Thermoplasma volcanium GSS1: one gene and its partners. The main gene of each other region encodes a partner of the protein of the gene in region 3 in a complex. Links are inferred from orthologs where the notes say so. Each region holds a gene or a part of one and is shown on either strand. Other genes may lie near its edges.

Region 1 (8,223 bases), 940 kb from region 3 along the record:
GCTGATATATCACTAATATTGTTATAATTATTAGTCCGGCCAGATACCATATCGTTCGAAAGTAGTAAAGCATCAGCCAAAAGAATATTAGTGCAGCTAAATGCGTAATGTCTGAAATTAAAAGTCCAAGCTTGATTCCGTATTTTGTCATAACAGTTTTCAGCTTGTTTTTCTGATCGTACTCAATGTCAGGTATAACGTAAATCATATCGAAGCCAGCGATCCATAAAGAGGAGGCTATAAAAAGAAAGTAAATCGCCAGATTGGATGGGAATTCAGGTATAACTGCAAGATATCCAGCTAGGGTTCCAATGCCTATAGCAGATCCCATATAAAAATGCCTCCATTCCGTATAGCGCTTTAAGATTGGATCCGATACAAACAGGAATATAACTATGGGCGATAGTATGAATACAAGCCTATTCAGCAGAAAGGCCGATATTTCGAAAACAGCTATGAAAAGTATCGTCAACGCTATTGCTTCTCTCACTGTCATCCGTCCAGATACAAGTGCCCACTCCTTCTTTCTTGGATTTGTTAAATCGTACCGCAACCCCTCTATTCTGTTTATGGACATAGCGGATGACCGTGCAGTTACGGCGGCTATGAGTATTAGTATTATCTTGTATGGGAATATCGATGTGCCTGCGGCAATTACGTATCCGGATAATATAAAAGGAAGATCGAATACTGTGTGTTCCAGCTTAATGTAATCTACGATATCCTTGAACTTCATACTCTTTTTCACTGAATAAGCCTGTTGTTCTTCATTATCTGCCTTACTTTATCAACTACATCTTTGGGCATTTCAAGCACATCTGGCCATCTCCTCGTGTATCCTTCTGATTTGTCCTTCTTTGTTGCATCTATTCCCATCTTTGATCCATAATTAAACAGCGGAGCTGCATGATCTAAGCTGTCTGTTACGGTTCCGGGTATTATTATTACATCACGATCAGGGTCTATCCTAGTCGTCATCGCCCAGATAAGTTCCTTCCTGTTATGGATGTTTATGTCATCATCCACCACTACTATTATCTTAGAGAACATCAGTTGCCCAAGGCCCCATAGGGCAAACATAACCTTCTTTGCATGTCCAGGATACCTCTTCTTTATTGAAACGATTACCATGTTGTGAAACACTGCCTCTTCCATCGTATTGATATCAACGACTTCAGGAAGCACCATTTGAATCAGCGGTAGAAACATCCTTTCCACGGCTTTTCCAAGCACAACATCTTCGTGCCATAGCTTTCCGACTATAGTTGTTGGATATATCCTATCGTTTCTTTCAATTATATTCTTCACATGGAATACAGGAAACTCTTCCTCCAACGAATAATAACCTGTGTGGTCTCCGAAAGGCCCTTCCACTCTTGTCTCAGATGGATCTATATAGCCTTCAAGGACAATCTCGAAATTCCTAGGATACTCAAGGTCAACGGTTTTTCCCTTCACCAGCTCCGATCTTTTCCTTGAGATGAGCCCTCTAAACATAAATTCGTCTATGCCATTGGGCAGTGGGGCAACCGCTGAGAATATGGTTAACGGATCGCTTCCTATAACCACGGCTACATCCATCGCCTTTCCTTTCTCCTTTTCCTTCAAGAAGTTCTCAGATCCGCCTTTATGGATATGCCAATGCATCCCCGTAGTTTCACTATCGTATACCTGCATTCTGTACATACCCATATTCCTAATGCCAGTGCTAGGGTCTTTGGTTATAACCAACGGTAGTGTTATGAATGGGCCGCCATCATCAGGCCAGGTCTTGCATATCGGGTATCTGTACAGATCAACTTTTTCAAGTTCCGAATAGCCGCTGGGAATGCTGTTGGAAACTTTCGGCCTAAGGCCGCTCAATTCCCTCATCATTTCCAGGCCCTTCCCTATAAACGATTCGCTATCTCTGGGAGGCTTTACAATATCCGCGATCTTCACGCCGATTGAATACGGATCGTCGCCAAGTACTGCCTTTAACTTCTCGTTAGTTGAAAATAAATTTCCAACTGCAGGTACTTGACTCCCCTTCACATTTTTGAATAAAATGGTACGGCCTCTTCCCATCCGCTCTTCTTCGCTAAGAATGTAAGTTAAATCGAGATTTGGGTCAACTTCCTCAGTTATAGTTACTAGATCATTCTTCTTTGCAAGATAATCGAGATATTCGTGGAGATCCTCAAACGTCATGCGTGCTGATATAAACTAAGGTTAAGAAATTTCTCTTTTCTTGCTATAACGTATGCATTCCTCTACGAATCTCTTCGGAATGGCAATGTTGGACAAAAAATGAATATGCACATAGCTCGCCACTACATTATTTGAGTAGTAGCCGTCTTCTTCAAACCTGTCTTTATACTTCAGAACGAATGGATGGTCCACTTTATCTTGGAATTGGATCGTAGATCGATGGAACTCATGGCCTCTTGCAGTTTCACCATGCCTTAGAAGCATGTTGCTAGTTTTAGAAACTATCTCCCTGTAGCCAAGTATAAGTTTGTCTGTAAGAAAGGTCTTAGCTGGAACGATGCCAACGCCCGGATATTCGATGCCGTCCTGTCCTACAATAGTTCTTGTAAGATACATATAGCCACCGCATTCAGCCAGTGTAGGTACGCCTTTTTTTATCAGCTTAGCTATGTTTTCTCTTGCATCGACGGCATAGGCAAGTTTCTTTGCAAAAACTTCGGGATATCCACCGCCTATGTAGAGCCCGTCTGTATCTTCAGGAGGGATTTCATTGTTTAGCGGAGAAAAAAATACTAGCTCAGCTCCGAGATTCCTCAACACCCTAAAATTTTCTTCATAGTAAAAGTCAAAGGCGCTATCATAGGCCACCGCTATCTTGGCATATCCAACTCTTGATAAGAGCGGACTAAATTTAGGATCCAGGTCTCTTGATGCTCGGGCTATCTCGATTATTCCATCAACGTTAATGTGAGTAACCTTGCTCAGCCTCTCTATATAGTCTGAAAAAGAATTCAACTCGCTTGCCTGTACTAGCCCAAGATGTCGACTTTCAAGTCTTACTTCATCGTTTTTTTCAATATAACCAAGCACACGAACATTAGTATTATCTTCAATGGCCTTCTTAATGAGATCGTAATGCCGTTCTCCAGAAACCCTCGTAACTATGACACCGGCGAGAAGATCTCCTGAGAAGTCTTTAAAACCTTTTACGATAGCAGCAGCTGAACCTGACAATCCATATCCGTCAATTACAAGGATAATTGGGGTGCCGGTAATTCTGGCTAGATCTAGGGTACTGCCTTCGTCGGTCGATCCAAACCCATCCAGTAATCCCATCACACCTTCAATAACTGAAATATTAAAACTTGTGGAAGCGTCTGCCAATAACTGAAATATCCTTTCCCTCGGGATCATCCACAGGTCTAGATTATCGCTCGTTGCTCCAGCTAATAATGAATGAAACTGTGGATCAATGTAATCCGGGCCGACTTTGTATGGTTTGACTTTTAACCCTTTATTCTTAAGGGCAGATATGACTGCCAATGTTGTGGTGGTTTTTCCCACACCGCTGTTTGTACCGGCAATTATAACTCTGGGTACTTTCATCCAAAGTAACCCAAATCTTCTTTTCCTTGCTTGTTCTGGAACTCTTCCTGCATTTTTCCTGTTATCTGTTCTATCTGCTTGCTCCTTGTTTCAATATCGGACATGTCTATTTTAATTCCAATCTGTTTCTGTAAGACGTTTAGAACTTCCATCGCACTCTTCGGATCGGCAAAATAGCCTGAAGTTTCTCCCATGAGACACGCGCCATTTATCTTGAATATTTCCATTCCGAGGCCAAGAATTAGCCCGGCTGAGCCAACTATACCTCCGCCTGGTTCCCCTTTCGGAAATATTACCCCGTTCTTTTCTAGTTCCGGTATGAGTTTTTTGTCAGTCACAGCTCCTAGGACTCTAGGTCTTTCCACAATCTTACCAACGCTATAGCCACCAAGCGTGTATACTTCACTAACATTCATATCCTTTGCAAGTTCTAGCATCTTGTACGAAAGTTCATATTGAGCTTCTTGGGTTGTACCCTGAAAGTCTCCTCCAAGAACAAGGAGATCGTGCTTTCCTCTCATTTTTTTGTAATAGATAGAATTTCGAACAAGGTGAATCTCGCTGTCATCGTTTATGAATACCTGCGGTGGAAGATACTCAGAGAAAATATCATAGATCTTAACCATGTTTAATTTTTCAACTATATAATCTGCTGCGATCTTTCCAACGTTACCTATCCCAGGCAAGCCGCCTATGAGAATTGGTGATTTTAATTTGACGTCTCTATACTTTACCACTATTATTTTTTCCATATTTTCCCTCCAATAGCTCTTCCATTCTGTACTTTTTAAACCTGTCTACCGGTGAAAACCTAGGAGGAACAGCTATGTAGGTCTGAGAACCACATACTGGGCAGATCTCCTCCATAGTATAGCGACCACATTTCCGGCATTTTCTTATGAGAGATTTCATTGCCTAGAAAACTCCAATTCCACTTGTAGCTTTTTAGCCTTATCTGTTACACTCTGGACTATTTTCTTTAATGTTTCCTCAGCCTTTTTGTAGTCTTTATCCCTAACGACGATCCTATACCTAGGCGCCCCGACATACTCCAGTTCTGCCTTTCCGATCTCTGGTGGTATTGTGAGAACTTCCTTTATCTTTTCAACACCATCAGACGCTAGAGAATAAGCTTCGAAGTAACCCGCCACTGAAACTTCAGGTATAGTTATATTTTCCTTTGCGACTTCCACGAAAGTGTCTTTCCAGTCACCGTTTATGTCAGGTAACCATTCTCCCTCCGCTGCGGCAGCGCTTTCAAACGCAGCGAATAGAGTACCATAGAGCTCTACTAACCTTACACCAAATTCTTTCTTGCAGGCCTCAAGATCCTTGTTTAGTTTCGAGCAAACTATTTCGAATAGCTTGTCTGCCTTTTGTTCGTTCTTCCATTCAGCTATCTTTTCCCTGCTTTGATGTTGGTTAACTCTCTTCAAAGAGAGGTCTACATTTTTCCTCTCCTGATTTACATTTATGACTTTGCAAACCACGCGCTGGCCTTCCCTAAGGTAGCTTCTTATGTGTTTTACCCAACCAGTTGCAACCTCTGATATATGTATGTAACCTTCGACACCAGGATACTCTTCTAGTATCCCATTTGCACCGAAGTTCTTAACCTCTGTTATCTTCACTACTACTAGATCGCCTACCTCTGGGAGCAGTTTTATGTTCATAGGCTCTCTATCACTTCTCCGGATGTTTCAAGCACTCCTCCTGTAGGCTTAGCTATTGTTGCCCCGCATATATTGCATGTCACAACGGATGATGGACGTGCGAAGACAACCTGTACATTGCCACAGTCCTTGCACTTTATCTTGAGAAAATGCCCACTAACGTTTTTTGGTTTTACAAATTTAACTTCACTCATGATTATGCCTCCACTATCTCGAATTTCTTAGCCCTTATCCCCGGCGGTGTAATAGCTTTATGGCATTCATCGCACACGAGGCGGAGAGCAATTCTCTTAGTTGGTTTCTCCCTACCTTCAAATCTCGGCCTTGGAAAACCTCCATATCCAGACGTTACCCTCCTGAATCTCCTTTGGCCAGCTTTCAACTCGCTTGCCTTCCTCTTTCTAACCCTCTCAACAGAATGAGTTGTATGCTTCTTACAGTATGGACAATACGTAACTATCTTTTTTGGCATTTTCAACTTGAATTCACCTTTGACTTCGAAAGTATTTCAATCTATTATTTTTACCTTTTCCAAGATTAATATTGTCAATTTTTTGTCGATTCTTTAATGGATCGATACTTGATCGATACTTCAAGTAAAATGATGAAATACTGTAAGTAGATTCATATACAATAACGGTATTTACGTTTGTGTATGCCTATAAGGCATGACACAGGATTTTTTAACATCCGATAACTTAAAGGCTCATGTACCAATTTATTGATATTATTAGCCTTACGATTACTATTGTGCTCGAGAAGAACATCACATCATGAAATTCTGTATCGAAGGAAGTTTATAAGGATCTCAAAAAGTACGGTACGCCTTCATGTTATTATTCGAATATAATCAATAAAGGAGTTGCACTTGTTAAGATCTAAAGGAAAAGGTTGTGAAAAAAGAGAAAGCAAAAGTAACGCATTTGGAAAGGCCAATGCTTTCTGCATTATTTGGTTTTAATATAATCGATGGGAATGCATAATTCATGTAGCTGTCAGAATGCACGACTACAGTAGGCATTGATCGAAAAATTAGGAATAATACTGTAGTAAATGAGTATAATCAACTCTAACCGCTTACCGTTTAGGAATAACAGACCTATTTATGCTTTCATTACTTAATGTTTTATCTCTATTTTAGTTCGGATGAACATTATTGTAATTTGATCTAGAGCTTTGACAGAACGTCTTTCAGTACATCCCCTTTCTTTATACCTAACGCAGATGCTGCACTGGTGACTTCTACGATTTTCCCATTTAGCATATCATCAAGTGTTTTAATGCCGGTTATGCGTACTGCAGTATCCCCAAGTTTTTCTGCTGCATCAAGGTTAAGATACCCGCACATAGCGTATCCATGTTCTCCTTTTAATATTAATAGTGGTGCATTACCTAGCCCCATTCTGAAAAACTGGAACGCTTTTCCATTTAGGTTAACGGTATCGATTTCTATCATAGTAACATGGTATCGTTGGAAAGCATAAATAACTCTGTTTGTTGATAATTCTATTTTCACGATGGCTAATAACCTAGATATGCTATTTGAGCGACAGCAATAATCAAACTGTGTCAGTGCATTGCATATTTGATAAAGGTTGGTAAACGTACACTAGAATTTATGCTAATGGAGTTATAGATGCGGTAATCTAATAATAATTAGAAGACTGAAAAGCTTGTTTTATGGCCATAGTACAATGCAGATTGCACGTAATGCCTAACATTAAATTTAACTTTAGATCGAGGCATAAAATCAACAAAGAGCAAGCAATATACAATGTTTAAAATATCAATGTATATTTAGCATCAGCATGGAGAAGTCTATCAGGGATTTCCAATTCATCATCTACGCTGCGTTGTTCGTAATTTCTATGGCGGTCTTGGTTATAGTTTCAAATCAGCTGATATTTCATAATTCATTTCTCAACGATGCACAGTTCAACGTCGGCGATTGGGTATATTGGATATTTGCTGTATCTTTTATAGCCGCCATTATGTTTGGATACTCGATGTGGGCAAACTTAAGGGATACCTCAAGGTTCGAATCCCTAATCAACAGCTCAAGTAAAAGCGTTTTCGTACGAAATCTTGATGAATTAGAGAGGCTTGCCAAAAAACTTGGCAAAGGTTATTTGATCCAGCTAGAAAATGCAAAGGAAAAGTGGAAAGTTAAGTAATTAAGTCCTTCACAAACTGCGGCAACTTGAACACCCCATCCAAGACATCTTCGTTGAAATACTTTCCCTTTATTGCCGGTTTTCTTGGGTTCATTGCATCTTCACTTGCTATCGTGAAGGACCAGAAACCACTAGGATAAGTGGGTATGAAGCCCGTATATACTTTCACGTCCTTAAAGAGCCTCCTCATGCCAGTGTAAGCTAGTTTTAATGCTTTTGGCTGATAAAATGGAGAACCTGACTGTGATACTATTACTCCGCCGTCGCTAAGTATTTTCGTTATATCACTATAAAATTCCATGGAAAAAAGGCCTTCAGCTGGACCCTCCGGATCGGTTGAATCTATTATAACCAAATCGAATTTTTCATTACATTTCCTTACATACTTTATGCCGTCGTCAATGATCAGGTTAACCCTCTTATCGGTGAAGGCCGAAGAAAGGTCCGGAAAGAACCGTTTCGAAACTTCGACGACCTGGCCATCTATCTCTACATTGACGATCTTATTTAGGCCTAGATCTAACAATCTTCTGGCAGCACCACCATCTCCCCCACCTATTACAAGGGCCGATTGAGGTGGATTCTTTGTCATGTGGTAAGGGATCATAGTTATGAGTTCGTGGTAGATGTACTCATCCCTCTCTGTTAGCTGGACCGTTCCGTCGATGGCTAGAAGCTTACCAAAGTCATATGTATCGAATAAATCGATTCTCTGGTAGTCAGTTTTTATGGAGAGGAGCTGATCGCTTACCCTGAACGATAGCTGCAAGTTATCAGAATACCGCTCGGAAAACCAATTT
Region 2 (7,947 bases), 690 kb from region 3 along the record:
ATTTATTTGGGATATAGTGCCGGCCCATACTGGTCTGTGGCTGTCAAAAACTTCAGCGCGCTTTTGGATCAAATAATAATCGATGTAGTATTTCTGGCCTCACTTGCATACATTTTCTATTATATCTTCTTAAAAATTAAGAGACGCCAGCATGCTTTAGATTGACGTCTCATTCATGAATATCCTGTTTTTTGGCGTATCCTCAAGTATTGATTTCCCATAATCTGTAGTCTCCTTAAAAGGACGGCTGGCAATGAAATTCTTGAAGCTTTCAAGGCTCTCCCATTCCGTGAATATCATATATTGCTGTTTGTCATTAACATCTTGATACAACTTTACGTCTTTTATTCCGGAGCTTGAAGTTTTTAACATCTGCATTACCTGATTAAAGGTTCTCTCAAACTCCTCTTCGTGCCCTTTCTTTACCTTGTAGTAAAGCCCTACGTTTATCATACATAAGCATAGATTTATTATACTTTATTTTTTCTCGTTTTCGAATTTTTCTAATTATAATACCCCTATATTTGTAAAGGATGTAACATATTAATTGTTAGCATTATTCAGCATTGCAAAATAATATGTATATCAATGAGATATTGCATACATGCCATTTGAAAATGAGAATACTTATCTCCGTATGTCGGAGGCAGGAAAAGAGGCGGAGTTTCATAGGTTATACGAAGAAAGCCTGAAAGAAATAGAGGCGTATTTCAATAAGGAGTATCCAAACATAATAGATGGCGATGTTATAGAGTCTAAGAAAATAAAGGATATAAGCCCAATTGATGGGAAGGAGATAGCCACTTTCCAACTAGCATCGGATTCATCCGTAGATAAAGCTGTTGATATGCTGTACAAATCTTACAAGGCATGGTACAGCCTGGGGTATATGAAAAGGGCCTTGATATTCCTAAAGGCCGCAGATATGCTAAGTGAACAGAAGTTTAAGTTTGCAGCTATACTTACTTATGAAAACGGGAAGAACAGATACGAAGCTATTGGAGATGTGGATGAAGCAATAGACTTTATGAGATATTATGCCATGAATTTGATAGAAAACCAGGGTTTCATAAGGTTCACAGGAAAAGCCTATAGGAATGAAGAATCCATAAGCATTATGAAGCCGTACGGGGTATTTGGCGTTATCTCTCCATTCAACTTCTTTTCCATCGGAGTAGGCATGAGCTCAGCTCCCTTGGTGACCGGCAACGCCGTTATACTGAAACCTTCAAGTGATATACCTCTCTCCCTCTATCTCTGGGTTAGATTGATGCATGAGGCAGGCGTCCCGAAGAATGTGTTAGCGTTTGTATCAGGTTCAGGCGGCCTAGTAGGAAGGCATATAGTTGAGAACAAGAAGGTTGCAGGCATCGTGTTTACTGGGTCGAGGGATGTGGGTCTGGACATCCAGAGGAAATCCATAGACAACGGCCCGAAGGTAGTCATAACTGAAATGGGGGGAAAAGATGCTATAATAGTTTCCAACAAAGCCGATATGGACAAGGCTGTGGAAGGTGTTGTTAGAGCCGCATTTGGGTTTGCTGGGCAAAAGTGCAGTGCTTGTTCACTACTTTACGTACATAAGGACATATATGATGAATTTATGAAGAGGCTCAAGGCAAGGACAGAGGCCATTAAGCCAGACGATCCAAGGAAGAAGGATACATTCCTCAATCCTATAATAAATAAGGAAGCTTACGATAAGTTCATAAAATTAAAGCCTGAATTCAACAAGGGCAAGATACTTACGGGCGGCCACGAACTTAACAAACCTGGCTTCTATGTAGAACCAACAATAGTGACGGATCTGCCGAAGGATGCATACATAGCAAGGAATGAGATATTCCTTCCTGTTCTCAGCGTGTTCAAGTGCAATAGCATAGAAGAAGCTGTAGATGATATCAACAGCATGGACTACGGGCTCACCGGAGGTATATTCACGGAAGACCCGAAGGAGATACAGTATTACTTCGACAATATAGAGGTTGGGGTAATCTACGCTAACAGAAAGAGTGGCGGTTCCACTGGATCAATGGTTGGATCGCAGCCTTTTGTTGGGTGGAAACTGAGTGGCGTATCCGGCAAAGGAACAGGATCATTCTACTATCTACAGCAGTTCCTGAGAGAACAGTCGCAGACTATAGCCCACTGATTCTCTTAGGGAATATTTTAAACCACTTTTTTCTATTACCATCTGTTGTTTACTAAAAAATCCCCCATTTTGGTTACTCAAAACATAATAAACGCCATTGCAGGCTATATCGGTCTCTTTTTTATAACAAGGTATGTTGGGATAACAATATGGGGGTTCGTAGCCTTCGGCATGGGGTTTACCGGCATATTTTCCCTTGCCACTGAATTAGGCTTTAGTAGCGCATATACGAAGAGTATTTCAGAAGGGAAGGATGTAGAGGAAGCTACTAATACATTTTTTGCTGTAAAACTCGTACTTGCTGTTATATTCGTTATACTTGCCCTCTCCGCATTGTTTTTCTGGACGGACGTCCTTCATCGAGGCTTCCAGAATCCAGTTGAGTTTTGGGTAATAATAGCTCTGATACCCTATTACTTTTTTGGTACGCTGTTATCGATCCCAAAGTCATACTATTCGTCTACGTTTTCCTCGTATAGGCAGGTCCTGCCGTCAATCGTAGAGGCCATTTCCAGGAATGGTTTGTTTGTTGCTATCGGGGTCATATACGAATATAGGCTCTTCAGGTTTCCAGATGCAGATTTAGCTATAGTTATAGGTTCTGTATATTCGATCACTTATACAGTATACTATATTTATATGATGTACCTGGGCCGGCCATGGCACTTGGGCAGGCCGAATAAGGAGATGTTAAAATATTTTGCAATAATCGCTTTGCCTTTAGCAGCGTCCTCTGGCATATCTACGATAAACGGCAATATAGATAAAATAATCGTACAATTTTACTGGCACGCAGATGCAACGAGCGCTCTATATACATCACAGATTATAGGTACTTCACTAATATCATTCTCTGGTGCGATAAGCGGTTTCTTCGTGCCCGTTTTATCAAGAAAGGAAAAGAGTAAGGACATAATGTATGAAGCGCCTGACTTAGAGAGGTTTATTTCGTTGTTTATTCTTCCTTTCGTTATAGCGCTATCAGTATTTTCTGTGTATTTCTTAAATATCTTTAGCGCAGGCTATCGCCCTTACTACTTGATCCTCGTATTCGTTGCATTGGGCAATTATATAGGTATAATAACTGGACCCTATGTCAGTCAAATAATTGCCTCTGGAAAAACCTGGAATATTGCGAAAATAACCACGCCTTCGATAATAGCCAATATTGCACTTAACTTTATATTTGTGCCACCTTCGCTCTTTGGTTATACGCACCTATCTATGGGGTATACGGGTACAGCTTTTGCATCTCTTATTGTTGCGATCGGTGATTATATAGTGTATAAATACATTTATAGTAAAAATGTGATGCATATAGGATACCGCATTCTAAGACAGGCAATTCCTTCGTTTGCGGAAATTCTATACGGATACATTCTTCTTATGTATATCCATCCGTATTCCTTTTTTGTGCTGCTTTTAGTATCTTTAGCAGCTGTATTTATATTTTTCGGAATTTCAATAGCAATAGGAGAAATTACAAAGGATGAGTTTGTAGAATTCTTGACAAATCTAAATCCGCTGCTTATTCCCAAGAGAGTAAAAGAAGAAAGAGAGGCGGATTTAAGAAATAAAGGAGAAAAATGATAATATCTATTTCTTATCAGAAGTCCTAGAAACAACTTCCGCAATCGCTACATCGTTTTTGATTTTCTTTATTTTTACTTTAACAGTCTCTCCTTTTTTTGTTCCGGGTACGAATATTGTGAATCCTCTGAAAGATGCACGGCCCTCGCCTGAACTTCCCACTTCCGATATTTCTACCGTGTATTCCTTGCCCTCTTCTATGCCTTCCTCTTCTTTGAATTCTTTAACTGTATGTATGGGGTGCTGTGCGCCACACGCTTTGCACACAAGTAATGATACCCTACCAGACTTTTGTATCTCCGTGTCCAGCGATCCACATTCGTAGCACCTGACATATGTGTTAATGTATTCGTTCATCTTTTCTTGCAATTCCTCAAGCGTCACTTTTTTATTTATAATAAGCCTTCGGCCATTTTGGACTATGTTCGTTCCTAATTCTCTTGTGAGGAATTTTATTACTTGATCCGGGTCTCTGTTGATTATGTCAATTATATCCTGAAAATTTCGAATTATCGTGGCTTTTCCTTCCCTTATGATCTCTGGTTCTGGTATCTTAAGCCTATCTATATTCTTCGTTGAGCTTGATAAAACATCTTTAGCCTTCTCAAGAAGCTTGTCGTAGCTGTCAGTCATATTTGTATGAATGCAAAACACCAATATTAACGTCGTTACGCATGATCTAAAATCAATTATATCCATGTATGACATTAAAAATGTCACATGTCCGGTCAAGGTAGAAAAATTAAAATATAAATTAGTTTATACATTCAGGAGGCATGGAACTTGCTCAATAAGGACGTTAAGCTGACCTTGAGAATTTCAGAAGAAGAAATAAACGAAATCGATGAATTCTTAAATCTTAATCCCGAGTTCGGAAGCAGGTCAGAGTTTATAAGGCATGCTGTTATGCAGTACATCTCGAGCAAAAGAATATCTGTGGTTAAGGATGATCTACAAAAAACCCACGAAGGTTTAATTTTGGATGAAAATTCAAAACTTATTATAAAGACTGCCATAGAAAATGGATTCTTTAAAGATGAAAACGATCTAATCTCAGCAGTTTTGCGAGAGTCACTAGAACCGTTCGTCCTTAAGTTCGTTAAGAAAAAATCCAAGAACATGAGCGATTTGATGAAGGCGCTTGCATCCTTTGAAAATTTTAAACAAGCAGGCGCCACCGCACGAAAGGACGGGAGGTGAGGCTTATTCAAAGAAGATCAGTATTCAGAGAAGAAAGGTATATCGATCCTCCAACAGTTGCACACGAATACTATTCCTGCAGGACGAACGTCGTTGTTGTCTCGTTTGGTAATGCAGGATTCAGAATATTAAGAAAAATGAACCCTATAGATATTAGAAACGTTGAAAGCTATGCAGTGTTTAGAGGCACACCTGCCAGAAATTCCTACTATAACGGAAGCTTGAATGTAAAGGGAAGAGAAATTTCATTTGAAGTCTATTCCATAGAGAATATAAAGAACCCTTTTCTCAAATACTCAGCTAACCCCATAAAGATAATGGATGGGCTTACTGAAGAAGACGCTTTGTACGCAGCGCAGAAATTAAAGAGTACAGGAATATCGTTTGTACTTGTCAGCGGTTTTGGCGGTTCTTTCGCTCAATATGCTCATTCAAAATTCCTCGAAATATTAAACAAATCTGGTAGGGAGGCTTTGAGTATAATTGTCGTACCATCTTCTAAAGAGGGCAACAGAAGAGAGAAGGCCATAAGCGCAATAAACGATCTGCGAGCTACTGGCAATAACATAGTTGTCTTTGACAACGATAAATTCAGTTTTGGGTATAATTTTCAGAATATAATGGAAAAAATAGAAAAGGCGAATACAATGATAGCCAATCGCCTAGATGAATATATATCGGAGATATCCTTAAGCATAGACAGATTGAAATATGCCATAATATCTGGATAAATTTCCTTAAATTCCTTCTATATTGTATTCCTAAAAATATGGTTTAACATCCAAATTTATTATTTTACCTCCGAGAATACCGTTATTGTCTGAGCTCTTTCTATGCCAGGCATCTCTCGCAGTTTATCTAGGACAAAGTTTCCTATGGCTTCAGTTGATGATTCTCGTACCTTTATCAGCAGATCCCATTCCCCAGCGATTATATACACATTTTCTACCTCTTTAAACGTCGCTATCTTAGCTGCTAGATCCCTCTGTGAAATGCCATCCTTTGGCGTATAAGCCACAAGTATAAATGCAACTACAGGAATGCCGAGAGCCTTGTAGTCCGGTACTATTGTAAATTTCTTTATTATGCCACTCTTGATCATGTTCTGCATTCTCTCATATATCGTTACCCTCGGGATATCTAGTGTACGTGACATATCAGATATCTTGTCTCGGCCGTTTTCCATCAGGTAGTTAAGTATTTGGAGGTCTTTCTCATCCATATTTTATTATATCATAGATGTATTTAAGTTTAGTCATTATGTCTAATATGGCTTTTTGTATTTGACGTTAATTGACATATTGTTCTTTAGAAAGAGACAAAATTGATTAAGCATACTTTAATCTTCATTTTATGGAAGCAAAAGAAATAAGCGACCTTGTATATGAAGTGAATTCGCATTTAGAAAAGCCAGAACTGCAACGGGCATTGAAAATAGAGAGTTCTGTAAGATCTTATCTCTCCGATTACCTCAAAGGAAGAGGGTTTATTGAAGTCCCTCCAGTAATAATTTCAGTGCTTACAGATCCATTGAACCATCCGGTCTACGATCCTACGATCGACTATTATGGGTATAAATATTCGATCACTAAAAGCATGATATTCCACAAACATATTCTCACCAAGCACTTCGGCAAAATTTTTACCTTCTCTCCTAACATAAGGCTTGAAGAAGAAGACAAGGCAGAAACTGGAAGGCATTTATCCGAATTTACTCAGCTAGATCTCGAGATAAGGGATGCTACACGTGAAGATGTAATGTCATTAGGGGAGGAGATGATTGTTGAATTATTCTCAAAAATTAAAAAGACGCACTCCGATGACCTTAAGTTCTTTGGAAGAGATCTCCGTATTCCTAAGAAACCATTTGAAAGAATACGATATAAAGATGCAGAAAAAGAGTACGGAGGCGACTTCGAGAGTATACTCTCCAAAGAAAAGAAAGAACCTTTCTGGATAATAGATATCCCTTTGGAAAAAAGAGAATTTTATGACAGAGAAGACCCGCAGAGACCTGGTATACTAGTTGACATGGATCTGGTATACCCAGAAGGTTTCGGTGAAGCCCTGTCTGGAGGTGAGAGAGAGTATAAGCTGGATCGGATTATCGAAAGGATCCATAAAAAGAGGCAAACAGAAGAACAGTTCAAATGGTACATAGAATTTGCAAAAGACGGCCTATATCCTTCAGCTGGCTTTGGCATAGGCATTGAGAGGTTAACTAGGTACATATGCGGTCTCAGTAGAATAGAGGATGTACATCCATTTCCAAAGGTACCTGGAAAGCTTTCGCTATAAGCTATCCATCACACATAATTTTGTAGAATATTTTTAATGTAGAAATAGAATCGTTAAGAGAATATGTTTCGAATTTTTTTCTTTCATTTTTCCAAAGGTATTTTATTGCTTCCCCCTTTCCCATCCCATTGAGTGAAGGTATCATCTTTGCCTCAAGTTCACTTTTCCCAAGGTAAAGTGATATTGCATCCTCAAGCTTCATTATCTTGCCTGTCAAATTCTTGACTAAATACATAACGTCTAAAGTGTATGCAGAACCGAAGTATTCTCTGATATTCCAGAATTTGTAGTCTTTGAAGTTCCTTATCTTATAGGATATAAGAGGTATATCGTATCCTGTATGATTATATCCCAGTATTATTGCAGGTTTTACATTTCCCAGCAGTAAATCAAAATTCTGGAGAATAGTCTCCTCTTCCCCTTCAGATTCTGCCACAAACACATTGCAATTAAGATCTCCTGTACAATACGATATAGCAATTATATTTTCGTTGTTCAAAAACTTCCCGTCTTCTACAAGCGTCTCTATGTCGAATGATATTAACTCTGATTTCTTGATTTGTTTAACGAAAGCTCTTAAATTATCAGTGAGTTGAGACTGCACTGGATTTCGCCCTTTTCATATGACTTATGGATACTATCACGGCTGCAAGAAGGGAAGAAAGGCCCGATATAAGGAAGGATAAGCCTATCCCGTCTAAAAAGTC
Region 3 (8,200 bases):
TAGAGAAAACCGCCAGAAAGCAATCCGTCATCGAGGAAACCAAGCACGAACTCAGATGCAAATCCGCTTTTTGAATCGACGTTAAACCTTTCGTTTATGACATTTTCGGGAAGTTTAATTGTTTCTTTTATTCCGAGCGCAACATCACGGTCGGATAATTTCGGCCTAAGGCCTGAGTTTATAAGTACCCTAGGATTGGCCCCTTCTGCTACCACTACGGCATCAGCAGTAATTACGTCATTGTCCTGCTGTATGCCGATTACTTTTCCATTGTCGATGGCGAGTCTATCTACAGTAACGCCGGTTACAAGCATCGCTCCAGCATCCTTGGCCTTTTTTGCAAGCCACTGGTCAAACTTGCCTCTGACAATAATCTTTCCAGACTTACTATTCTGGAGTTCCTCTGAGCTAAAACTAATAGCAATCTTGGATTTTTCCGTGAGGAAGGCTACTTCTTTTCTTGTAACGTATCTTTCAACTGGTGCACTCCTCTCCCAATCTGGGACAACCTTAGCAAGTTCATTGCCCCAGAGAACTGCACCTGATACGTTCTTTGTTCCTGGAGGGTCACCACGTTCAACAAGTAGGACATTCATCCCGTTTTGGGCAAGCCTTATGGCAGCGGAAGATCCTGCCGGCCCTGCACCTATTACCGCAACGTCAAATTCACTCATTGACAGAACATAGCGAGTTTATTTATATGTTTTTTGTTTTTTTCTAATTTATTTCAGAATGTACATCACAGATGACGTAATTCGACATTAGACTGGTTAAAAATACCTTCACAATCGAAAGAAATAAATAGAAGCTCATAAAATGATCGATTGGTTTTCATTCCTTTCAAAAAACATCAGAAAGTCGATTATTTATGAATAAAAGAGGGATCAACATATAAAAATTATGCCTCGCTTTTTATAAGTTTCAATTATTTTCTGTGCATTTAAATTTGTTTTTCTCACTTATTGTAGTTTTCCTTAATATAGCTGAATAACCCTTTGAATGCCATGCTCCTGTGCGAAACCATATTTTTTTCAGAAGTTTCCATTTCTGCGAATGTTCTTTCACTTCCATTCGGAATAAATATAGGATCGTAACCAAATCCATTTTTTCCTCTGATCTCCTTTGATATTTCGCCAATGACCTTGCCAGTAAACTGAGTTATTTTTCCACCCTCATTTAATGATATTACAGTAACGAAGTAAGCGCTTCTCTTTTCTATGCCGTTCATCAACTTCAATATGCCGTAATTACCTATGGTTTTTGAAACATATGATGAGTATGGGCCAGGGAAGCCGTTAAGGCTTTCAATATATAGCCCAGTATCGTCTATGAAGAACGGGCTATCTACCAAATTAATTAATTTCTTGCAGCTGTCATAGGATATTTTTTCTGTGCTTTCCTCCTGAATTTCTTCGTATTTCATGTTGACCCATTCAATGTCTATGCCATAACGTGTCCCAAGCTCTTTGATCTCTTCAAACTTGTGCTTGTTGCTTGTAACGAATTTAAACATACCTATGCCTCCTTCTTATGTCTTCAACTATGTTCAGTACATCATTTGCTTGTGGAAAATTTGCTCTATACGACATTTTAAATTCCTTCATGAGTGTTTTTCCATTTTCACTCAGGCTATTTATTGAATCCTCAAGAGTATACACATCGACTGCAAGGTCTTCTAGTTCTGCGTTTACCTTTCCCATACTCGCATCGATAAAGCATATCCTGTCAGATACGATTATATTGTTCACTGTAAGGTCTCCGTGTGAAATTTTATTTTTGTGCATAACTGCAACATCATGTCCTACGTTGCCCATAACGTTCGGCCTCGCACGTATGACATCCCTAAGTAATTCCCCTTGAATTTGGCTCAAGGTAAGTGTTTTTTCAAATGGATCATAATCATATACAATTGGCACGCATATTCCAGCATCCCTCATCCTTCTGATCACCGTAAACTCGTTTTTCATACGTTCGCCCCTGATCCTCTCGTCTAATTCCTTAAGCCTGTATCCCTTTGCTATGCGGATCTTCTTAACAGCGCTACGCCCATAGAAATCTGTATTAACGATCCTTGATTCAGCACCGGCATCCCTGTATTTTACATTTTTTTCAATTACCCAAGGTGCATCAACTTCGTCGATTCTATACCTTGGGTTTATGCTTGTATCCTCTATATTCATCCTTATACCAGATTTATACATCAAGAGTCCGGCCTGAGCTATCATAGCTCCGTTGTCCATGCAGTAGTTCTTATCAGTCATGTACGTAGTGGCATCCACCTCGCGCCCCATTTCAGAAACCATCTCCCTTAACCTGTTATTGAGGGCAACACCGCCAGCCATAAGTACCTCGTCTTTGCCTGAAACATAAAGTGCCCTTTCAAGCACCTCAACTAACATTGAAAAAGCTGTTTCCTGAATGCTGAAGCTTATATCTTCCACTGGTTCTCCCTTTTTAAGATATTCGAGCGCTGAGGTTAGGATGCCGGAAAACGAAGTATCCATGCCTTTGACGGAGTAGGGTAGAGTAAGAAGCTTGCGACCGTCCTTTGCAAGCTTCTCAATTTCAGGGCCTCCTGGAAAGGGAATGCCCGCATACCTGGCAAATTTGTCGATCATATTTCCTATTCCGATATCGAGAGTCTCGCCAAGTACACGGTATCTTCCGTTAAGATGTGCAATCACTTGCGTATTTCCGCCAGATACGTATAGCATAACTGGATCTTGTGCACCGCTTAACCTCTTCCCGATCTCTATGTGGCCAAGCGGATGGTTCACACCAATTATGGGTCTTTTTAGGGTGACCGCGAGAGTCCTTGCTGCAGTGCTCGTTACCCTCAGCGATGGGCCAAGCCCTGGTCCCATAGAGAACGCCACAAGATCGATATCTGAGGGTTTTATTCCTGCAATCTCGATAGCCTTAGCTATTACTTCAGAGACCTTATCTACATGGTGAGCTGCAGCCTGAGTTGGATGGATGCCGCCAGTTTTTGGCTTGTACATGGATGAGACGTTAGCCATTATGCTATTTTCATCCAGTATCCCACAGCTTATCGTGTGTGCTGTACCTTCAAGTCCAAGAACTATCACAGAACCCGTATATTTTATTTCGATTTAAATGCAATTAATTATCCATAAAAGCAAAGGTAAATTTTAGGGCACAGCATATCATCCCTAAATTCTTATAAAGGGTATTGATATTAGCCATCAGATTAGCATGGCAAATTCATTGGCAATAATTGCAGATCCTAAGACAGGTAAGACGTATAAGAGGGAAATTCCAAGCGAGAGAATGAGTTCTCTAATCGGAAGAAAAATAGGCGAAGAAGTAGACGGTGTATTCTTTGATCTCGTAGGCTATAAGATGAAGATAACTGGTGGAAGTTCGGTTGACGGTTTCGCTATGAGGCCGGACCTGCAGACCCAAGGCAAGAAGCAGATACTTGTTAAGTATACCTCTGGATACCGTGGCAAGAATGGCATAAGAAAGAGGATCACTGCACGTGGTTCTATAATCGGATCGGACATAACGCAGATTAATCTCAAGATAACTCAGTATGGGCCGACGCCCATAGAGGAGAAAAAAGATGATCAGCAAGCTTAAAATGCCTCAGCCCACTGTAAACATAGGTATGGTGGGTCACGTCGATCATGGCAAGAGCACTTTAACTCTCGCCCTGACAGGCGTAAAGACGGATACGCATTCTGAAGAAATAAAGAGAGGAATTTCTATAAAGCTAGGTTATGCTGATACGCCGGTTTATAAGTGTTACGATGCTTCTGGGAATCCTTATTATACAAGGCAACCCAGTGAGAATTGCGAACTTGAACGTGTGATATCGATTGTAGACGCTCCTGGCCATGAAACGCTTATGGCCACTATGCTATCTGGTTCGGCCCTCATGAATGGTGCGCTATTGGTTATAGCGGCTAACGAACATTGCCCTCAGCCGCAGACAAGGGAGCACCTTACTGCATTAGAGATAATGGGCATAAAGAACATAGTTATTGTGCAAAATAAAATAGACTTAGTAACAAGAGAGCGAGCACTGGAAAGTTATAAAGAGATCAAGGCATTTGTTAAGGGCAGCATTGCTGAAAATGCACCCATAATACCGGTCAGTGCATATCATAATACAAATATAGATATCTTGTTTGAAGCTATTGAAAAGTATATACCTACACCCGAGTACAACGAAGGATCCGATCCGATAATGTATATTGCTAGATCCTTTGATGTAAATAAACCAGGTACGCCAATCGATCAGATTAAGGGAGGAATAATAGGGGGTTCCCTTACACAGGGATCACTAAAAATAGGCGATGAGATCGAAATAGTACCTGGCATACAAAATACCAGGGGAAATAAGACTGTTTGGACCAATGTTACCACGGAAGTGGTAAGCCTTATGGCTGGAAAATATTCCTATGATATGATAAAACCAGGCGGCCTTGCCGCCGTTGGTACAAAATTAGATCCATTCTTGACAAAGGGAGATGCGTTCACTGGCAGGATAGCTGGATACATAGGCAAGGTGCCGCCTATCTCGTTCTCAATGAGGCTGGAAGCACACCTGCTTAAGCGTGTTGTCGGGTCAGACCAGGAACTTAACGTTGAGCCTATAAGGGCAAAGGAGACCTTGATGTTTACAGTGGCTACTGCAAATACTGTTGGTGTAGTAAGCAACGTGAAAGGTACGGATATAGAAGTTTCTCTAAAATATCCTGTTGCTGCATTTAACGGAATGCGCGTGGCTATAGGAAGGCGCGTATTGAATAGGTGGAGACTTATAGGGTACGGTGTAATAGAATCCTTGGAATGACATCAAACCCTCCGAATTTTGCAAATATTTACGAAGAGCTTTTTCGTTACTACGGTGATCTTGGATGGTGGCCGGCAGAAACTAAAGATGAGATCGTTATAGGAGCAATTCTAACGCAGAATACCAGTTGGAAAAACGTGGAAAAAGCAATAGCAAACCTGAAATCGCACGGCATAACGAAACTCGAAGATGTTTGCAAAATAGAGAAGAATGAGATCGCCAAACTAATAAGGAGCTCAGGTTTTTACAACCAGAAGGCGGAGAGGCTTAAAGCTGTATCTTGCTTAATAGTAGGGGAATTCAATGGAATTGATAGGATAAAGGATATTGATGCATTTGCTGAGAGATTGAAATCTATCAAAGGAATCGGGCAAGAGACCCTCAATTCTATACTCCTTTACGCTCTCGACGCTCCTGTTTTTGTTATAGATAAGTATACAGTAAGATTTCTTGAGAGGTATTCATCCTTTGATGAAGTGGATTCCATAAAGAAAAGCGTTGAAGAACAACTCGCTGATGTAAAACTGATGCAGAATTTTCATGCGATGATAGTTCAATTAAGCAAGGACTTCTGCAGGAAAGAACCGATATGCATGAAGTGCCCTTTGAAAGCATGCTCAACTGGGCAAAGGGTCAGGAAGGAATTATATAGCAATAATAGTATGGATCCATATGGATCAAACAAGGTCTAAAGCTTGCATGTTGAGATACGGGGATACAGAAATATGTATCGATCCATCAGAATCTGTCCTTCATCTCCTTGGCAAGAAATACACAATGCTGATCATATCCGTGTTGGGAAACGGCAGCACAAGGCAAAACTTCAATGACATTAGGTCCTCTATACCCGGGATAAGCAGTACGATCCTATCTAGGAGGATAAAGGACCTTATAGACTCTGGTCTTGTTGAAAGAAGATCTGGTCAAATTACTACCTACGCCCTAACAGAGAAAGGGATGAATGTAAGGAACAGCCTAATGCCTCTCCTGCAATACATATCGGTATTAGATAGGAATGGCGATTAATTACTCTATTTTTTGGGATTATGCCGTTACTCATTACGCAATGGATAAAATAAAATTATTTCAACTTATATACAAACATGAAAGGCATTGTATTTGGATCGGGACAAATAGGTTCATCTGTAGCACTCAATTTGGTGGACGGGATGGATGTGACGGTTGCAGACCGTGATCCAACAAACCTAAGGAAGATTCAGGATAATATTGGTAGCAGAGTAAGCGTGATCCAGGTGGATGCCCTTCGCGACGATATAAAGCACATAATATCTGACTACGATATAGTGGTATCGGCACTTCCTGGAAGCGTAGGTTTTCAATTTGCAAAATCTATCGCTCCTTTTGGGGTAAGGATGATAGATATATCTTATTATGAAGATGATGTCTTTCTTCTTGACGATGTTGCGAAGAAGAGTTCTTCAGTTATTGTGCCAGATATAGGATTTGCTCCAGGCATAAGCAACGTACTTGTAGGCCATTTTTCGTACGAACTGGAAGACGTAAAGGATGTACACATATATGTGGGTGGTATACCAGAGAAACGTATAGGCGGCCTGGACTACGTAATAACGTGGTCGGTTGAAGGCTTGCTTGACGAATATACAAGGCCTGTTCACATCGTACAGAACGGTAGCATCACTCAGGTAGAACCACTTAGCGGCCTTGAGAAAATTAATATACAGAAATACACAGACCTTGAAGCATTCTACACTGACGGCCTACGCACATTAGGCAAGACCATCCGTGCATCTGGCAGCATGTGGGAGAAAACTGTACGATACAGCGGGCATGCAGAAAAGATAAGGCTACTTAAGGACCTAGGCTTCTTTAGCCGTAAAAAGGTTAAAGTAGGAAACAGCGAAATAGCACCCTTTGATTTTACAGCTGAGATATTTAGGAATAATCTCTCTATGAGCGGCGTGAAGGATGTTTCTCTCATGTACGTTAAAGTTACTGGAACAAGGAATGGTGACATTGTAAAGCATGAGGCCAGCATGGTGGCGCCATACGATGAGAAAAGAAAGCGGTCTTCAATGGCAAACGTAACTTCTGTTCCAGCATCAGCAACGGCAGACTTCCTCTCTAAAAATGAGATTGGTAAATATGGTGTTGTTGCACCTGAAATCCTCGGAAAAGATGAGAATTTTTACAAACAATTTATAAATTATCTCGGGCAGTACGGGATAATTATATCTGAAGATTAAAATTAATATTTTTAACTCATTGAGGATAAATTGGGATAGGTGACTCTTAAATATGGCGATAGATATTGCAAATTATGAGGTAATGATCCTATGGAAGTTAAAATGCCATTCGTGGTTTTTGTCAAGAGGAGCGTAAGATTTCCAGGCAAGCATTCATACATGATTGGTGGAAAAAGCCTTTTGGAGATTATTGTTTCAAAATTATCAAATATAGGCAAGGTTTACGTGTTTACGAAGGACAAAGATATTATATGTAACGGCTGCAGCATAGAATTTGATACAACGAATGGAATAATAACCGATTCCGTCCTTGCAGCAATCGACAAATTTGGTACATTCTTTGCTGTAGCCGGGGATATGCCATTGATAAAGCCTGAGCTAGTTTCGAAGATGCTTTCCCAATACAAAGGCTCACCGCTCTTTCCGCGTCACATGGACGGCATGCTTGAACCGCTCTTCGGTATATACACGGAAGATCTTTACAATGCTTTGAAGGAATACCTGGACAAAGGCGGAGAAAGCCTCCATGCTTTTCTTCTTACACAACCTTTGCAATATTATGATATAGGATCGGATGATGAAGTGAACTTCATAAACATAAACTATAAAAGTGATATCGAAAAATATCGGGATCTTCTAGTACAATTATAGATATTTCATCGTTATATCTCATTCAATCGTGAAATAATTCAATGATAAACTCTATATATTGAATCAGTGATTCATACACGCATGCACAGTTATGTCGATGCGGATGATCTGCTTAGGAACTCTATAAAGGAATTCGTAAAGAAGGAAGTAGAACCCATAAGGATGAAGATAGACAGGGAAGATTATTTTCCTGTGGACGTTTTCAAGGAAATGGGAAAGCTCGGCTACCTCGGTGTAACCATACCTCAGGAATACGGCGGATCGGATGCGGGATATATTACACAGGCTGTGATAGAGGAAGAACTAGGCTATTCATCACCTTCCCTCGCCTTATCCTATGGTGCGCACAGCAACTTGTGCCTTGATAACGTTTATAGGAACGGATCCCAGGCTATAAGGGAAAAATTCGTACCTAAACTTGCATCCGGTGAGTGGATAGGTTCGTTATGTTTGACGGAGCCAGGTTCAGGTTCAGACGCGCTTGCTATGCATACTACGTTGC

What was found.
Region 1: the proteins of eif2g (region 3) and TVG_RS02140 are in contact, whole or in part, in a crystal structure (PDB 3CW2), measured with the Saccharolobus solfataricus proteins. The link is inferred for Thermoplasma volcanium GSS1 from one-to-one orthologs. Residues at the interface, in WP_009988771.1 of Saccharolobus solfataricus: Asp222, Lys225, Pro226, Gly227, Thr228, Gln229, Phe230, Asn231, Leu233, Lys234, Gly235, Leu259, Phe273, Thr274, Lys275, Tyr300, Leu301, Asp302, Pro303, Ser304, Leu305, Lys307; in WP_009989173.1 of Saccharolobus solfataricus: Val185, Arg186, Thr187, Asn188, Glu189, Pro190, Leu191, Gly192, Val193, Glu194, Ile196, Lys197, Ile200, Ser201, Leu204, Ile217, Lys218, Ile219, Tyr220, Thr221, Ile222, Gly223, Ala224, Pro225, Tyr227.
Region 2: the proteins of eif2g (region 3) and TVG_RS03440 are in contact, whole or in part, in a crystal structure (PDB 2QMU), measured with the Saccharolobus solfataricus proteins. The link is inferred for Thermoplasma volcanium GSS1 from one-to-one orthologs. Residues at the interface, in WP_009988771.1 of Saccharolobus solfataricus: Trp33, Pro65, Glu66, Gln148, Val151, Asp152, Val154, Ser155, Lys156, Ala159, Leu160, Tyr163, Arg164, Lys167, Ile180, Ile181, Pro182, Val183, Ser184, Leu186, His187, Ile189, Asn190, Asp192, Ser193; in WP_231918336.1 of Saccharolobus solfataricus: Met1, Leu2, Arg4, Leu5, Tyr6, Lys8, Leu9, Pro10, Ile106, Lys108, Lys109, Glu110, Lys111.

What each region holds. Positions count from the first base shown.
Region 1 is NC_002689.2:396,986-405,208, forward strand. The notes cover bases 3,368-6,360. They hold TVG_RS02140 (translation initiation factor IF-2 subunit alpha), read right to left. Parts: upstream 5,250-6,360; coding sequence 4,485-5,249; downstream 3,368-4,484. Other genes in these bases: TVG_RS02130 (cobyrinate a,c-diamide synthase), read right to left, coding at 3,368-3,576; TVG_RS02135 (proteasome assembly chaperone family protein), read right to left, coding at 3,573-4,328; TVG_RS08265 (RNA-protein complex protein Nop10), read right to left, coding at 4,300-4,488; TVG_RS02145 (30S ribosomal protein S27e), read right to left, coding at 5,246-5,443; TVG_RS02150 (50S ribosomal protein L44e), read right to left, coding at 5,446-5,727. Outside these bases: TVG_RS02120 (UbiA-like polyprenyltransferase), read right to left, coding at 1-736; TVG_RS02125 (menaquinone biosynthesis decarboxylase), read right to left, coding at 745-2,190; more of TVG_RS02130, read right to left, coding at 2,212-3,367; TVG_RS02155 (YunC family protein), read right to left, coding at 6,418-6,705; TVG_RS02160 (DUF3198 domain-containing protein), read left to right, coding at 7,058-7,423; speE (polyamine aminopropyltransferase), read right to left, coding at 7,416-8,223. UniProt on the Methanocaldococcus jannaschii protein: eIF-2 functions in the early steps of protein synthesis by forming a ternary complex with GTP and initiator tRNA.
Region 2 is NC_002689.2:645,832-653,778, forward strand. What follows is about bases 2,563-5,279. They hold TVG_RS03440 (translation initiation factor IF-2 subunit beta), read right to left. Parts: upstream 4,376-5,279; coding sequence 3,749-4,375; downstream 2,563-3,748. Other genes in these bases: TVG_RS03435 (oligosaccharide flippase family protein), read left to right, coding at 2,563-3,742; TVG_RS03445 (ribbon-helix-helix domain-containing protein), read left to right, coding at 4,526-4,942; TVG_RS03450 (cell division GTPase), read left to right, coding at 4,939-5,279. Outside these bases: TVG_RS03420 (DedA family protein), read left to right, coding at 1-165; TVG_RS03425 (antibiotic biosynthesis monooxygenase family protein), read right to left, coding at 157-453; TVG_RS03430 (aldehyde dehydrogenase family protein), read left to right, coding at 605-2,152; more of TVG_RS03435, read left to right, coding at 2,198-2,562; more of TVG_RS03450, read left to right, coding at 5,280-5,673; TVG_RS03455 (Lrp/AsnC family transcriptional regulator), read right to left, coding at 5,733-6,164; TVG_RS03460 (asparagine synthetase A), read left to right, coding at 6,296-7,240; TVG_RS03465 (3'-5' exonuclease), read right to left, coding at 7,242-7,844; TVG_RS03470 (MFS transporter), read right to left, coding at 7,825-7,947. UniProt on the Methanocaldococcus jannaschii protein: eIF-2 functions in the early steps of protein synthesis by forming a ternary complex with GTP and initiator tRNA.
Region 3 is NC_002689.2:1,334,134-1,342,333, reverse strand. The notes cover bases 2,735-5,704. They hold eif2g (translation initiation factor IF-2 subunit gamma), read left to right. Parts: upstream 2,735-3,586; coding sequence 3,587-4,822; downstream 4,823-5,704. Other genes in these bases: TVG_RS06805 (winged helix-turn-helix transcriptional regulator), read left to right, coding at 5,495-5,704; TVG_RS06810 (endonuclease III domain-containing protein), read left to right, coding at 4,819-5,514; TVG_RS06820 (30S ribosomal protein S6e), read left to right, coding at 3,217-3,603; TVG_RS06825 (bifunctional N(6)-L-threonylcarbamoyladenine synthase/serine/threonine protein kinase), read right to left, coding at 2,735-3,089. Outside these bases: TVG_RS06835 (FAD-dependent oxidoreductase), read right to left, coding at 1-674; TVG_RS06830 (XTP/dITP diphosphatase), read right to left, coding at 956-1,513; more of TVG_RS06825, read right to left, coding at 1,506-2,734; more of TVG_RS06805, read left to right, coding at 5,705-5,848; TVG_RS06800 (saccharopine dehydrogenase family protein), read left to right, coding at 5,926-7,047; TVG_RS06795 (molybdenum cofactor guanylyltransferase), read left to right, coding at 7,138-7,698; TVG_RS06790 (acyl-CoA dehydrogenase family protein), read left to right, coding at 7,780-8,200. UniProt on the Methanocaldococcus jannaschii protein: eIF-2 functions in the early steps of protein synthesis by forming a ternary complex with GTP and initiator tRNA.